Regions from separate parts of the Streptomyces sp. NBC_00459 genome, predicted to be linked through region 2. Evidence: predicted binding sites of a transcription regulator. Region 2 holds the regulator's gene; the other holds the start of a gene.
The links. Region 2 encodes HspR, which represses chaperone genes until heat shock. Its sites were predicted from a motif close to TTGAGNNNNNNNNNCTCAA; they were not measured.
Positions count from the first base shown of each region.

Region 1 (7,294 bases), 2.2 Mb from region 2:
ACGGGCCTGCTGGGCGGCGGCGGTGAGCTCGCCCCGCGTCCTGGTGTCGGCCGCGGAGGAGACGGTCTGCTCGGACGACAGCCCGGTGACCGGGTCGTACACGGTCTCCGTGGACGTCGGCACGCTGAGCGCGGCGAGGAGGAGGCCCCGGGCGGCGGCGGCCTGCTGGACGGCGGAGTCGAGTTCGGCGAGGGCGTAGGCGCCGGCGCCCGCTCGCGGCGGCTGCTTCTGGGCCAGTTGCTCGGCGAGGCGGTGCAGCCCGGCGATGGCGGCGGAGTACGTCTCGTGCGCCTGGAGGGCGGTGCCCTTCCCGGTGAGCGCCGCGCTGCGCAGTGTCGCGATGTCGTCGAGGTCGGCGCGAAGCGCGGCCGGGGTGTCCGGGTTCGCACGCAGGTCGCCGACCTCCCGGTCGACCCGGGCGGCGCGCTGCTCCGAGGGCGCCTTCGCCTTGGGGCGGCCGGCGGCGATGTAGACGGTGACCTCGTCGCGTTCGTCGGCGAGCGAGTGGGCGAGGGTCAGGGCGTCCTGGGTCTGCGTCGCGAGCGTCACCAGGTTCTGGGAGTCGTTGAGCTGCGAGGATGCGGCGACGACGGACGGGGCGCCGGCCCCGGCGATCGCGGCGGCCACGACGGCGACGGCCACGATGAGCCGGTTGCGGACGTGGGCGGGGCGACCCCGGCCCGCGGGATCGGTCGGGGCGTCACCGGTAGCGCCCCCTGCGGGAGCTGTCTGCCTGCCTGTGCGCCGAGGCCGCGTCTTCTGCACCGGTGCTCGCATTCCTGACTCGTGTGCCCATGGGCCCGGGTGACGATCCGTCGGGACCCGGATGACGATCCGTCAACTGCATGGCCGCCCGGATGGTTCTGGCCTGCCACTCACCCGGTACGGTTCCGGTTCCCCGGCACGGTCCGGCTCCCGACCCTCCCATGCCGGTGGGCAGGGAGTGCGCGTCACCTGACCCGCCACTCAAAGGAGTGAACATCAAGGAGTCAACATCGGCGGGGAGTTGGCGGCAAGTTCCTCCGGCCTGTGCCCCCGCCGTGCCCGGCAGGCCGGTTGGACGTGGGCGGCGGGCTTTGACATTATCCGCCGCGACGTCTTCACGGAGTGGATCATTCTCTCCCAAACCTGGCGCCTGACCAGCGGCTACACACTGTTCCGGCAATCGTTGCCAGCGTTTTGAGAAGCTCGTGAAGGGCTCGTGCAGACTGGCCGGATGCGCACTGAACTCGTCACGGAGCCCGGCGATCCGGCCCGCCCCAATGAGGACTTCGCAGCGATCGGACTTCCCGCCTCCGGGCAGGGTGGTTCGCTCGTCCTCCTGGACGGGGTGACTCCCCCCAGGGCCGGTACGGGCTGTCTGCATTCCGTCCCCTGGTACACGGCCCGGCTCGGCGGCGCGCTGACCGAACTGTCTGTTTCACAACGGGATATGCCCCTCGTCGAGGTACTCGCGGCTGCGATCTCTCGTACCGCCGAGGCCCACACGCAAACCTGTGACCTTTCTCACCCACGCACCCCCCAGGCGACCGTGGTTCTCGCCCGCTGGTCACCGGCCACCGTGGAGCACCTGGTCCTGTCCGACTCGGCCCTGCTGACCGAGTCCCCGGACGGCACGGTCACCGCGCACCTGGACGACCGGCTGTCCCGCGTCCCCCGCGCATCCCTGGCCACGGACGCGATCGCCGACGCGACGGTACGCAACAGGGAGGGCGGCTTCTTCACGGCGGCGGCCGATCCGTCGGTGGCTTCCCGCGCGGTGACGGGTTCACTCCCCCGCGCCGAGGTCCGCGCGCTGGCCGCCCTGACGGACGGGGCGACCCGCTGGGTGGAGAGGTTCGGCGAGGGCGACTGGACGGCCTGCTTCACCGCCGTGCGCAAGGAGGGCCCGGGGGCGCTGGTGAACCGCGTACGGGAGCTGGAACGGGCCGACGCGGGCGGCGGCCGGCCACGACTGGGCCGCAGCAAGACGCACGACGACGCGACGGTGGTGTACGTGGAGCTGTGACGGCCGGGGACCACCGGCCGTCGGTGCGGTGGGCCTACTTCTCCATGCCGAGGTTGAGCTGGTGGAGCAGCCGGGCCAGTTCGGCCACCTCCATGCGGTCCCAGGCGGCCAGCTTGCGCACGTACCGCTCCCGTCGCGCCTCCCGGACGGCACGGAAGCGGACGCGGCCCTCGTCCGTGAGGTGGACGAGCCAGGCGCGTCCGTCGGCGGGGTCCGGCTCGCGGGCGATCAGGCCCAGCTCCTCCAGGGCCCGCAGCTGGCGGGACATGGTGGCCTTGCCGACACCGATGTAGGCCGCGAGCTCGGTGGCACGCTGGCGCCCGCACTCGTCGAGGCGCACCAGTAGTCCGTACGCCGACGACTCCAGGTCGGGGTGGACCTCGCGGGCCATCTCCCCGGAGTTGGCCCGGGCGCGCCGCAGGAACACCGTCAACTCGCGCTCCAGGGCGAGGAATTCCCGCTCGACCCCACGCCCGGGGGTCGCGGACTCGACTCGCCGCCCGCCGGGGTTCCCCTCGCCGTTCCCGTCCTCGTGCACGTCAGCACCCCTGATCCGGTTTCGCCGCTCTGGAAGTTTCGTCGAACACGGCCATCGCCGCAGCTCGGACAGTATTTCGCAGGCCCGGGGAGACGACGTCATCCAGGTCCCCTCGGAGCCCCGAATCCGGATACGGGAAGGCCCGGGCACCCCTTCCGGGACCCGGGCCCTCGCCAACCGACAGCGTCCGTCACGCCGCTGCCGGAACCCTCACCTCCGCCGGGTTCTCCGCCGGAGTGAGCGCCAGTTCGAGGACCTGGCGGACGTCCGTGACGGCGTGGACGTCGAGCTTCTCCAGGACCTCGGCCGGGACGCCGTCCAGGTCGGCCTCGTTGCGCTTCGGGATGATCACGGTGGTGACACCGGCCCGGTGCGCGGCGAGCAGCTTCTGCTTCACACCACCGATGGGCAGCACCCGCCCGGTCAGCGAGACCTCACCGGTCATGGCGACGTCCGTCCGGACGAGCCGTCCGCTGAGCAGCGAGGCGAGGGCGGTCGTCATGGTGACGCCCGCGCTCGGACCGTCCTTGGGCACGGCCCCCGCCGGGAAGTGGATGTGCACGCCCCGGTCCTTCAGGTCACCCACCGGCAGTTCCAGTTCGGCGCCGTGCGAACGCAGGAAGGAGAGCGCGATCTGCGCGGACTCCTTCATCACGTCACCGAGCTGCCCGGTGAGGGTCAGTCCGGCGGCGCCGGTCTCCGGGTCGGCGAGCGACGCCTCGACATAGAGGACGTCACCGCCGGCCCCGGTGACCGCGAGCCCGGTCGCGACACCGGGTACGGCCGTCCGCCGCTCGGCCGGGTCCGTGGCGGACTCGGGCACGTGGTGGGGCCGCCCGATGAGTGCGCGCAGGTCGTCCTCAGTGACGGTGAACGGCAGCTTCCGCTCCCCGAGTTCGTGCTGTGCGGCGACCTTGCGCAGCAGCCGCGCGATGGACCGCTCCAGGTTCCGTACACCGGCCTCCCGGGTGTACTCCCCGGCGAGCTTGCGCAACGCGCTCTCGTCGAGGGCGACTTCGGCGCCTTCGAGGCCGGCCCGCTCCAACTGCCGTGGCAGCAGGTGGTCCCGGGCGATGACGACCTTCTCGTCCTCCGTGTACCCGTCCAGCCGGACGAGTTCCATCCGGTCGAGCAGTGCCTCGGGGATGGCTTCGAGAACGTTGGCGGTGGCGAGGAACACCACGTCGCTGAGGTCGAGTTCGACTTCGAGGTAGTGGTCGCGGAAGGTGTGGTTCTGCGCCGGGTCGAGGACTTCGAGCAGCGCGGCGGCGGGGTCGCCCCGGAAGTCGGAGCCGACCTTGTCGATCTCGTCGAGGAGAACGACGGGGTTCATGGACCCGGCCTCCTTGATGGCCCGCACGATGCGCCCGGGCAGCGCACCGACATACGTACGCCGGTGACCGCGGATCTCGGCCTCGTCCCTGACGCCACCGAGCGCGACCCGGACGAACTTCCGCCCCATGGCGTGCGCGACGGACTCACCGAGGCTGGTCTTGCCGACCCCGGGCGGCCCGACGAGCGCGAGCACGGCGCCGCCACGGCGCCCGCCGACAACGCCCAGTCCACGCTCGGCGCGCCGCTTGCGCACGGCGAGGTACTCGGTGATGCGCTCCTTCACGTCCTGAAGGCCCGCGTGCTCGGCGTCGAGCACGGCCTGGGCGCCCTGGATGTCGTACGAGTCCTCGGTCCGCTCGTTCCACGGCAGTTCGAGAACGGTGTCGAGCCAGGTCCGGATCCAGCCGCCCTCGGGCGACTGCTCGGAGGACCGCTCCAGCTTGTCGACCTCCTTGAGGGCTGCCTCGCGCACGTTCTCCGGCAGATCGGCGGCTTCGACGCGGGCCCGGTAGTCGTCGGACTCCTCGCCCTCCTGCTCGCCGTTGAGGTCGCGCAGTTCCTTGCGTACGGCTTCCAGCTGCTTGCGCAGCAGGAACTCCCGCTGCTGCTTGTCGACGCCCTCCTGGACGTCCTTCGCGATGGTCTCGGCGACATCCTGTTCGGCGAGGTGGTCGCGCAGGTGCTGGGTGGCGAGCTTCAGCCGGGCCACCGGGTCGGTGGTCTCCAGCAGTTCGATCTTCTGGTCGGTGCTGAGGAAGGGCGAGTAACCGGAATTGTCGGCAAGGGCGGAGACATCGTCGATGGCCTGTACACGGTCGACGACCTGCCAGGCGCCGCGCTTCCGGAGCCAGGAGGTGGCAAGGGCCTTGTATTCCTTGGCGAGTTCGGTGACGTGACCGGGCACGGGGTCCGGCACGGTCTCGTCGATCCGGGTCCCCTCGACCCACAGCGCGGCCCCCGGGCCGGTGGTCCCGGCACCGATCCGCACCCGCCCCCGGGCACGGATGAGGGCACCGGGATCCCCGTCGGCCAGCCGGCCGACCTGCTCGACGGTGCCGAGGACACCGGTGCTCGGGTATGTCCCGTCGATGCGCGGCACGAGCAGAACCCTGGGCTTGCCGGGCTCGCTGCCCGAGGCGGCCTGGGCGGCCTCCACGGCGGCACGCACCTCGGCGTCGTTCAGGTCCAGCGGAACAACCATGCCGGGCAGCACGACCTCGTCGTCGAGCGGCAGCACGGGCAGTGTGAGCGGTGTGGACGTCGAAGCCATGATCTCCCCTTCGGCATTCAAGTTGAGCTATGCCGACTCAATGCTCGGGGCGGGTCGATTGTTCCCCGGGGCGTGTTCGCCGTGAGCGATCACCTCTGTCGCGACTGCCGAGCGCCCACCTACAGTGACTTAAGTAATACTCATTACGCCACATTAACCATTACATACAGGGGTCGGTATGAGCGGGAACATGGACGGAATCGTGCGGGCCTGGGTCGACGGCTGGGTGGTCTCGCGCGGGGCTTCGCCGCCCCTGGCCGAGCCCTGGGGATACACGATCGACGTGGGCACGTCCGAGCACGTCACCCGGCACGTCCTCGACGCCGTGAATGACGGCGTCGAGGAGCGGACCGTCCGGAAGGTGGCCGGTGCGGTGACCGGGGCGGGCGTGTGGCTCAAGGTGTTCGACGACCCGGCGAAGGTGGGCGGCTGGCTCGGCGAGGGCTGGTGGATCGGCCCCGAGCCGGGCTACCTGATGTCGGCCCCACTGTCCGCCGCGGAGCCACTGGCCGCCCCTGACGGATACCGGGTCCGAGTGTGGACACGCGGCGGCGTCACGCGCGTGATGCTCGCGGCACCCGACGGCTCCTGGGCGGCCCGCGGCCAGATAGCGCCGACGGGCAGCACGGCGGTCGTCGACCAGGTGGAGACCTCCCCCGCACACCGCCGCCGGGGCCTCGGCGCCTTCGTGATGCGAACGCTGGCCCAGGAGGCCGTCACACAGGGCGCGGAGAAAGGTGTACTGGCCGGAACACCGGACGGACGGGCGCTGTACGAGGCGCTGGGCTGGCGGGTGGAGGCGCCTCTGACGAACGCGAAGTACGTCGGGGCGGCCGGCCAAAGGCCCTAGACCCGCCTCCACCGCCTCGCCCAGGGCCAGGTGGCGACCCCGATGGCCAGCGCCATCACATGGCCCCAGTTGGTCATCGGATCCGTGTAGGCGATCAGATCCCCCACCAGCATCCCGCCGAACACGAGCAGCACCGGCCACCCCAGCCAGGGCCGCAGCAGCCCCGCCAGTGCCCCCACACTCGCCGCGACCCCGAAACTGACCCCGTAGTCGAGCCGGTGCAGCGAGCTCCCGGGCAGCCACCCCACCAGCACCGCGAGCCCCACCGGCACCTCGGTAGCGAGAGTGGCCAGCACATGCCCGAGCGCGAACACCCCGGCGGTGCGCAGCCCGCCGATCCGCCGCTCCAGCGCGGTAAGAACAAGGAGGAGGACAACGGCGTACGGCGATGCCACGCCACCCACGACCCACAGCGCGCTGGTGACCAGCACGAACACGGGCGTCCGCAGGAGATGGGCGACGTCGGTGCTGGAGCCCTGGTGGAGGGCGTGCACGAGGGCGGGGTCCGCGTACTCGGCGACCAGCGCCGTCACCAGGAGGACGGCCACGAACGTGAAGGTGAACGGGGTCCCGGTGGGAGTGGGCAGGAGGCGCCAGGGCCGGAGGACCCGCTTCCCGGTGACAGCCTCGTCCGGCACCGCAGTTTCCGCAGGAGACACCGGCGGAACCATCGGCACCGGCGGCACGGACACGGCGTCCGCCGGCCCCCGCTGTCTCGGCATCCCGTCCAGCAGTCGTACGCCCTCCGCGACGGGGGCGCCCGAGGGCGCCGGTGAACCCGTCGTCACGTCACCCGACGCATCGGCCCGTTCCACGGTGAGGCGCTCCTTCCGTTTCGCCCCAGCCTTCGCCTCCCCCACGCGGTTGTCTGTGACCCGCGCCACGCCCCGGCCGATTCACAGCAAGCCGACAGGCCGCATAAAGACCGAGCTCATCCGGGGCGCACTGCGCCAAGATGTCGCCATGACCCACCCGACCACCTCCTACGACACCCCCGAAGTCCTGGACAGCCGCGAGGGCCCGTACGGCGAGGTCGTCCTGCGGCGGCACGGGGAGTTACTGCAGATCATCGCCAACGGGTGTTTCCTGATGGACACTTCGGACGGCCGGTCCGAGCGCCTCCTCGTCGACGCCGCCCTCGACGCCCTCACCCCCGGCACCCGGGCCGCGGCCCCGCACGTCCTCATCGGCGGCCTCGGCGTCGGGTTCTCCCTCGCGCACGCCGCGGCCGACCCCCGTTGGGGCGGCATCACCGTCGTCGAGCGTGAACCGGCGATCATCGGATGGCATCGG
Region 1 covers NZ_CP107903.1:6,684,835-6,692,128, reverse strand. Annotated here, with positions in the region: gene OHN74_RS29720 (sensor histidine kinase) at 1-777, opposite strand, end outside; gene OHN74_RS29715 (hypothetical protein) at 1,217-2,008, shown strand; gene OHN74_RS29710 (MarR family winged helix-turn-helix transcriptional regulator) at 2,043-2,546, opposite strand; gene lon (endopeptidase La) at 2,737-5,151, opposite strand; gene OHN74_RS29700 (GNAT family N-acetyltransferase) at 5,342-6,001, shown strand; gene OHN74_RS29695 (rhomboid-like protein) at 5,998-6,816, opposite strand; gene OHN74_RS29690 (spermidine synthase) at 6,965-7,294, shown strand, end outside.
Region 1: lon (endopeptidase La) is a predicted target of HspR. The motif match lies at 5,174-5,192, and genes of this name have one in related genera.

Region 2 (7,294 bases):
CATGCCGACGGGCTGGTGGGGACGGTCGGGGTGCTGACCGCCTTCGGGGTCGCCGCGTGCGCCGCCGTCGAGGTGCTCGACGGGCTCGCCGTGCTGCTGAGCGTGCTGGCCGCCGCGCTCACCGGGTTCCTCATGCACAACTGGCATCCCGCGCGGATCGCCCTCGGCGCGTGCGGGTCCCTGTTCACCGGGTTCGTGCTGGCCTCGGCGGCGGTGGTCGTGCGGACCGGACACGAACCGGCGTCCAGCGCGGGGGTGCTGTTCGCGCTCACCGCCGTGGCCGGCGCGGACGCCGTGCTCGTCGTGGTGTCGCGGCGGCTGGCCGGGCGGCCCCTGCTGCGTGGCGGACCCGATCATCTCGCGCACCGGCTGCGGCGGTTGGGGCTCACCCCGCGCGGGGCGGCCGTACTGCTCGGCGCGGGTGCCTTCGGGGCGGTGCTGACGGGGGTGCTCGCGCACGCCGGATGGGCCGGCGAATCGGGGCCGTGGTGGGTGGTGGGGGTGGCCGGGATGGTCGTACTGGGGCTGCTGAGAGTTCCCGTGTACGGGCTCCGGAGGCCTCCTGCCGAGCAATCGGCGCAGGTCAGAGCGGCATTGCGTGTAAGGAACGGATAAGAGTTGAGTGTGGTCGACTCAGCTCTGTTGACCACGCGGCAGGAGTGATGCACACTTGAGCCTGTTCCACTCAAGTCATTGCTTAAGTCATTGCTGCTGGAGGAATTGAAATGGCACGTGCGGTCGGCATCGACCTGGGCACGACTAACTCCGTCGTCAGCGTTCTGGAGGGCGGCGAGCCCACCGTCATCACCAACGCCGAGGGTGCCAGGACCACGCCGTCCGTCGTCGCCTTCGCGAAGAACGGTGAGGTGCTGGTCGGCGAGGTCGCCAAGCGCCAGGCGGTCACCAACGTCGACAGGACCATCCGGTCGGTCAAGCGCCACATGGGCACCGACTGGAAGATCGAGCTCGACGGGAAGAACTTCAACCCGCAGCAGATGAGCGCGTTCATCCTGCAGAAGCTGAAGCGCGACGCCGAGGCCTACCTGGGCGAGAAGGTCACGGACGCGGTCATCACCGTCCCGGCCTACTTCAACGACTCCGAGCGTCAGGCGACGAAGGAGGCCGGCGAGATCGCGGGCCTGAACGTCCTGCGCATCGTGAACGAGCCGACGGCCGCCGCTCTCGCGTACGGCCTCGACAAGGACGACCAGACGATCCTCGTCTTCGACCTCGGTGGCGGCACCTTCGACGTGTCCCTCCTGGAGATCGGTGACGGCGTCGTCGAGGTGAAGGCCACCAACGGTGACAACCACCTCGGTGGTGACGACTGGGACCAGCGCGTCATGGACTACCTGGTCCAGCAGTTCCGCGCCGGCCACGGCGTGGACCTGGGCAAGGACAAGATGGCCCTCCAGCGCCTCCGCGAGGCCGCCGAGAAGGCCAAGATCGAGCTGTCCTCGTCCACCGAGACCTCGATCAACCTGCCCTACATCACGGCGTCCGCCGAGGGCCCGCTGCACCTGGACGAGAAGCTCACGCGCGCCCAGTTCCAGCAGCTGACGGCCGACCTGCTGGAGCGCTGCAAGACGCCGTTCCACAACGTCATCAAGGACGCGGGGATCAACCTCTCCGAGATCGACCACGTCGTTCTCGTCGGTGGCTCCACCCGTATGCCCGCCGTCGCCGAGCTCGTCAAGGAGCTGACCGGCGGTCAGGACGCCAACAAGGGCGTGAACCCGGACGAGGTCGTCGCCATCGGCGCCGCGCTCCAGGCCGGTGTCCTCAAGGGCGAGGTCAAGGACGTCCTGCTCCTCGACGTGACGCCGCTGTCCCTCGGTATCGAGACCAAGGGAGGGATCATGACGAAGCTCATCGAGCGTAACACCACGATCCCGACCAAGCGTTCCGAGATCTTCACGACGGCCGAGGACAACCAGCCGTCCGTCCAGATCCAGGTCTACCAGGGCGAGCGCGAGATCGCGGCGTACAACAAGAAGCTCGGGATGTTCGAGCTGACGGGCCTGCCGCCGGCCCCGCGCGGTGTGCCGCAGATCGAGGTCGCCTTCGACATCGACGCCAACGGCATCATGCACGTCACGGCCAAGGACCTCGGCACCGGCAAGGAACAGAAGATGACCGTCACCGGCGGCTCCTCGCTGCCGAAGGACGAGGTCGACCGGATGCGCCAGGAGGCCGAGCAGTACGCGGACGAGGACCACCGTCGCCGCGAGGCCGCCGAGACCCGCAACCAGGGCGAGCAGCTCGTCTACCAGACGGAGAAGTTCCTCAAGGACAACGAGGACAAGGTCCCCGGCGACATCAAGACCGAGGTCGAGGCCTCGATCGAGGAGCTGAAGGCCGCGCTCAAGGGCGAGGACGTCGCCGAGATCCGCACCTCCACGGAGAAGGTCGCCGCCGTCTCGCAGAAGCTCGGCCAGGCGATGTACGCCGACGCGTCCGCGGCACAGGCCGCCGGTGACGACGCGCCCGGCGCCGAGGCCCCGAAGGCCGACGACGACGTGGTGGACGCCGAGATCGTCGACGACGAGCGCAAGGACGGTGCCGCGTGACGGAGGAGACTCCGGGCTTCGACGAGAAGCCCGACGTCCCTTCCGGCGCCACCTCGGACGACGCCGAGCCGAAGGCCGCCCCCTCTTCGGAGGGGGCGTCCCCGGCCGGGGACGCAACCGCAGCAGCAGCACAGGTCGCCGGTCTGACGGCACAGCTGGACCAGGTACGTACGGCGCTCGGTGAGCGCACGGCGGACCTCCAGCGGCTCCAGGCCGAGTATCAGAACTACCGCCGCAGGGTCGAGCGGGACCGGGTCGTGGTCAAGGAGATCGCCATCGCGAGCCTCCTGACCGAACTCCTGCCCGTGCTCGACGACATCGGCCGCGCGAGGGAACACGGCGAACTGGTCGGCGGGTTCAAGTCCGTCGCCGAGTCGCTGGAGACCGTCGCCGCCAAGATGGGCCTCCAGCAGTTCGGCAAGGAGGGCGAGCCCTTCGACCCGACGATCCACGAGGCCCTGATGCACTCGTACGCGCCGGACGTCACGGAGACGACCTGCGTGGCGATCCTGCAGCCGGGGTACCGGTTCGGCGAGCGCAACCTGCGTCCCGCGCGGGTCGCGGTGGCCGAGCCCCAGCCCGGGGCGCAGGCCGCCTCCGAGTCGGGCGACGTGGCGGACGGCAAGGAGAGCGGTGGCCCGGAAGAGGGCTGACGTGAGCATTGACGCAGGAAGGGAGGGACGTCGGGGATGAGCACCAAGGACTTCATCGAGAAGGACTTCTACAAGGTCCTCGGCGTCCCCAAGGACGCCACCGAGGCCGAGATCAAGAAGGCGTACCGGAAACTCGCCCGTGAGTTCCACCCGGACGCCAACAAGGGCAACGCCAAGGCCGAGGAGCGCTTCAAGGAGATCTCCGAGGCGAACGACATCCTCGGCGACCCCAAGAAGCGCAAGGAGTACGACGAGGCCCGTGCCCTCTTCGGCAACGGTGGCTTCCGCCCCGGCCCCGGAGCGGGCGGGGGCTCCTTCAACTTCGACCTGGGTGACCTCTTCGGAGGCGGCGCCCAGGGCGGGGGCGCCGGCGGTTCCGGCGCGGGCGGCTTCGGCGGCGGCATCGGAGACGTCTTCGGCGGCCTGTTCAACCGGAGCGGCGGGACCACCCGTACGCAGCCCAGGCGCGGCCAGGACATCGACACCGAGGTCACGCTCAGCTTCACGGAGGCGGTGGACGGCGCGACGGTCCCGTTGCGCATGACGTCCCAGTCGCCGTGCAAGGCGTGCTCGGGCACCGGCGACAAGAACGGCACACCGCGCGTGTGCCCGACGTGTGTCGGTACCGGCCAGGTGGCTCGCGGCTCGGGCGGCGGCTTCTCGCTCACGGACCCCTGTCCGGACTGCAAGGGCCGGGGCCTGATCGCGGAGCACGCCTGCCTGGTGTGCAGCGGCTCCGGGCGCGCCAAGTCCTCCCGGACGATGCAGGTGCGCATCCCGGCCGGGGTGGCGGACAACCAGCGCATCCGCCTGCGCGGCAAGGGAGCGCCCGGCGAGCGAGGTGGCCCTGCGGGCGACCTCTACGTCACCGTCCATGTCGACACCCACCCGGTGTTCGGCCGCAGGGAGGACAACCTGACGGTGACGGTTCCGGTGACGTTCGCCGAGGCCGCACTCGGCGGTGAGGTCAGGGTCCCGACCCTGGGCGGCCCGCCGGTCACCCTGAAGCTGCCCCCGGGCACGCCCAACGGGCGCACGATGCGCGCGCGGGGCAAGGGCGCGGTCCGCAAGGACGGCACCCGGGGCGATCTGCTGGTCACCGTCGAGGTGAGTGTCCCGACGGAGCTGACGGGGAAGGCTCGTGACGCACTGGAGGCGTATCGCGAGGCGACCGTGGACGAGGATCCGCGGGCGGAGCTGTTCGAGGCAGCGAAGGGAGCTTGACCGAGATGGACGGTCGTCGACGCAATCCGTATGAACTGACGCAGGAGACCCCGGTCTACGTCATCTCGGTGGCGGCCCAGCTCTCGGGCCTGCACCCGCAGACCCTGCGCCAGTACGACCGCCTGGGCCTGGTCTCCCCCGACCGCACCGCCGGCCGGGGCCGCCGCTACTCGGCCCGCGACATCGAACTGCTCCGCACGGTGCAGGCGTTGTCGCAGGACGAGGGCATCAACCTGGCCGGCATCAAGCGGATCATCGAGCTGGAGAACCAGGTGGCTGCTCTGCAGTCACGGGTGGCGGAGATGGAGTCCGCGCTGGACGGGGCCGCGGCTGCGATGCAGCAGCGGGAGGCGGCGGTGCATGCCTCGTATCGGCGGGACTTGGTGCCGTATCAGGAAGTGCAGCAGACCAGTGCGTTGGTGGTTTGGCGGCCGAAGCGGGCGCCGGAGAAGTAAGCAGGCGAGCTCAACACGCTTGAGGGGTCCGCAAGTCGACGGATTGGGTTGTCGGCTTGCGGGCCCTTCGCTGTACTCCGGGCCCTACTCGGGCTGGGGAGCCAGGGCCACACAGGCGCCACAGGGGAGCCCGCCCACAGGAGAAGGTGGCGGAGAGTTCAGAGGGAGGGGAGGTCTCCGTCCTTCATCGCCGCAAGGAAGTCGACCCACTGCGGGCTTCGTCGTCGGTGAGGCGATCACGGGGCCGAAGCGCGGCTGAGGAGCGTCGTCGAACGTGGAAGGGGGCCGGGAGGTGAGCTGCCTCCCGGCCCCCTTCGTGCGTGTGCGGTCAGTTCGCGGGCGCGGTGGCCGCCCAGTCGCCCGCCGGCACGGACTCGGTGCCGTCCGCGGCCAGGGTGGTCACCCAGTAGAAGGACGTGGTGCCGCGCCGGGCGCCGGTGTCGTAGTAGTCGGTGACGTCGGAGCCGAGGTCGGCGATCTTCTCGTACGTCCCGGCGGCGGGGTTCCAGCGGTAGACGCGGAAGCCTGTCGTCACCTGGGAAACGGAGCTCCAGTTCCAGTCGAGGTGGTTGCCCTCGTCGCTCTCCGCTCCGGATGCGTCCAGTTCGAGCGGGGAGCCCTCCGGGGTGGCAACGCTCGGCGTCACGTCGAGCTCGGTCGCCACCACGATGTCGGCGTCGCCGGTCATCCTCCAGGCGGACCACCAGTTGTCGTCGTACGCGTCCACGAAGAGGCAGGCCTCCTCGCCGTCGGGCAGAGTCGCGTACTCGTACGACGTAGTGTCGGCGGACAGCCACTCCACCTCGTGCACGGAGCAGACCTTCTCCTCGTCGCCGCCCCGGAGTTCACCCCGGTAGACGAGGTACCGCCCGAGGTCGGGCGCCGGGTTCGGATCCCAGGTCAGCGAGAAGCCGTACTCGGTCGGCGTGACCTTCAGCCCGGTCACCGCGGGCGGAGCGGTGGCGTCCGGGCGGGTGGCCTTGACGGCGGCGGAGCGGGCGGACTCGTTGCCGGCCGTGTCGAGGGCGGTCACCTGATAGGTGTAGGTGCTCTCCTCGACCGCCGAGGTGTCCAGATACGAGGCCGTGGTCATGTTCCCGATGCTGACGTACGAGCTGCTTCCGCTCGGCGCCCGGTACACGCGGTAGGACGACGCACCCGTGACCGCGGTCCATTCGATCCAGATCCCGGACAACGAGAGAGCGGTCTCCAGCCCGGTGGGCGCGGCGGGGGCGGTGCGGTCGACGGTGGTGACGGGCTTCTCGGCCGTACCGGCGGACTCGTTGCCTGCTTTGTCGTACGCGCGGAGCTCGTAGTAGTAGGTGTCGGCGCCGGTCACCGGGAGGCTGGTGTCGGTGTACGTGGTGGCGGTGGTCGTCGCGAGGGGCTTGGTGGGGAACGTACTTCCGTTCAAGCGGCGGTAGATGCGGTATCCCGCGAGGTCCATCTCCTGGTTCTTCGCCCAGGTGAGATTGGCCTTGCCTGTTGTCTTGTCGTACGTGACGGTGGGTGCCGTCGGGGTGAGGGGCTTGACCTTGTCCACGGTCGCCGAAGTGCGGGGCGTGTAGGTGAAGTTGACGTTCGCGTTGCCTGTCCAGGCTGCGTAGTCGATGCGCAGGGTGTGTTTGCCGGACGGGATGGTGAGGTTGGCGGTCTGCTTCTGGGTCGTCGTGACGTTCTTCCAGAGGTTGACCTTGACCGTGCCGTCGAGGTAGACGCGGATGCCGTCCTGCGTGGCGACCGTGAACGCGAACGGCCCGCCGGACCCGAAGTCCCGCGTCACAGTCCATCGCACCCCGAAGTTGTCCTTCGGGAGGCCGGCGGCCGGGGCATTCGCGCCCCAGTTCTCGGCGACGGCGGCATCGCAGTCGGTCTTCTTCGGGGTGCCGGAGAAGGTGGTGTTCGCGAAGAACTGCCGTTTGTAGACGGGAGAGACACACGTCGTAGCGGCGGAGGCGGCCGGGGCTGCGGTGCTGAGCAGGGCGCCGGCGGTGGCGAGCACGAGGGCGGTGGTGGCTGCCTGCGTCGTGCGTCTGGCTGGGTTCAAAGCGGTCCTTCGAGTCCTGATCGTCAACGACGAGAAGTGGGCCGTTGACGATCAGGACCGGCGAAGGTGTGAATTGGTTGTACGGCTGGTGTGATTTTGTTCGAAAGGTAAGAGAGGGGCAGGTGGGGCTCAGCCGACCTTGAACAGGATCGTGGCCGCCGCGCCCGTCCGGTCCCCGTAGTAGTCCACCGCACGCACCTCGAAGGTGTACGTGCCGGAAGCCGGGGGTGTCCAGGTGATGGTCGCGTCCGGGGTTCTCGTGTAGCCGCTGTCGCCGGTGAACCTGTACTCGTAGCCCCAGATCAGCCGGTCCGGGTCCGGAGTCAGGGTCATGGTGAGGGGAGT
Region 2 covers NZ_CP107903.1:4,485,833-4,493,126, reverse strand. Annotated here, with positions in the region: gene OHN74_RS19620 (MraY family glycosyltransferase) at 1-615, shown strand, start outside; gene dnaK (molecular chaperone DnaK) at 726-2,570, shown strand; gene grpE (nucleotide exchange factor GrpE) at 2,567-3,223, shown strand; gene dnaJ (molecular chaperone DnaJ) at 3,260-4,447, shown strand; gene OHN74_RS19600 (heat shock protein transcriptional repressor HspR) at 4,453-4,902, shown strand; gene OHN74_RS19595 (PA14 domain-containing protein) at 5,231-6,949, opposite strand; gene OHN74_RS19590 (PA14 domain-containing protein) at 7,079-7,294, opposite strand, start outside.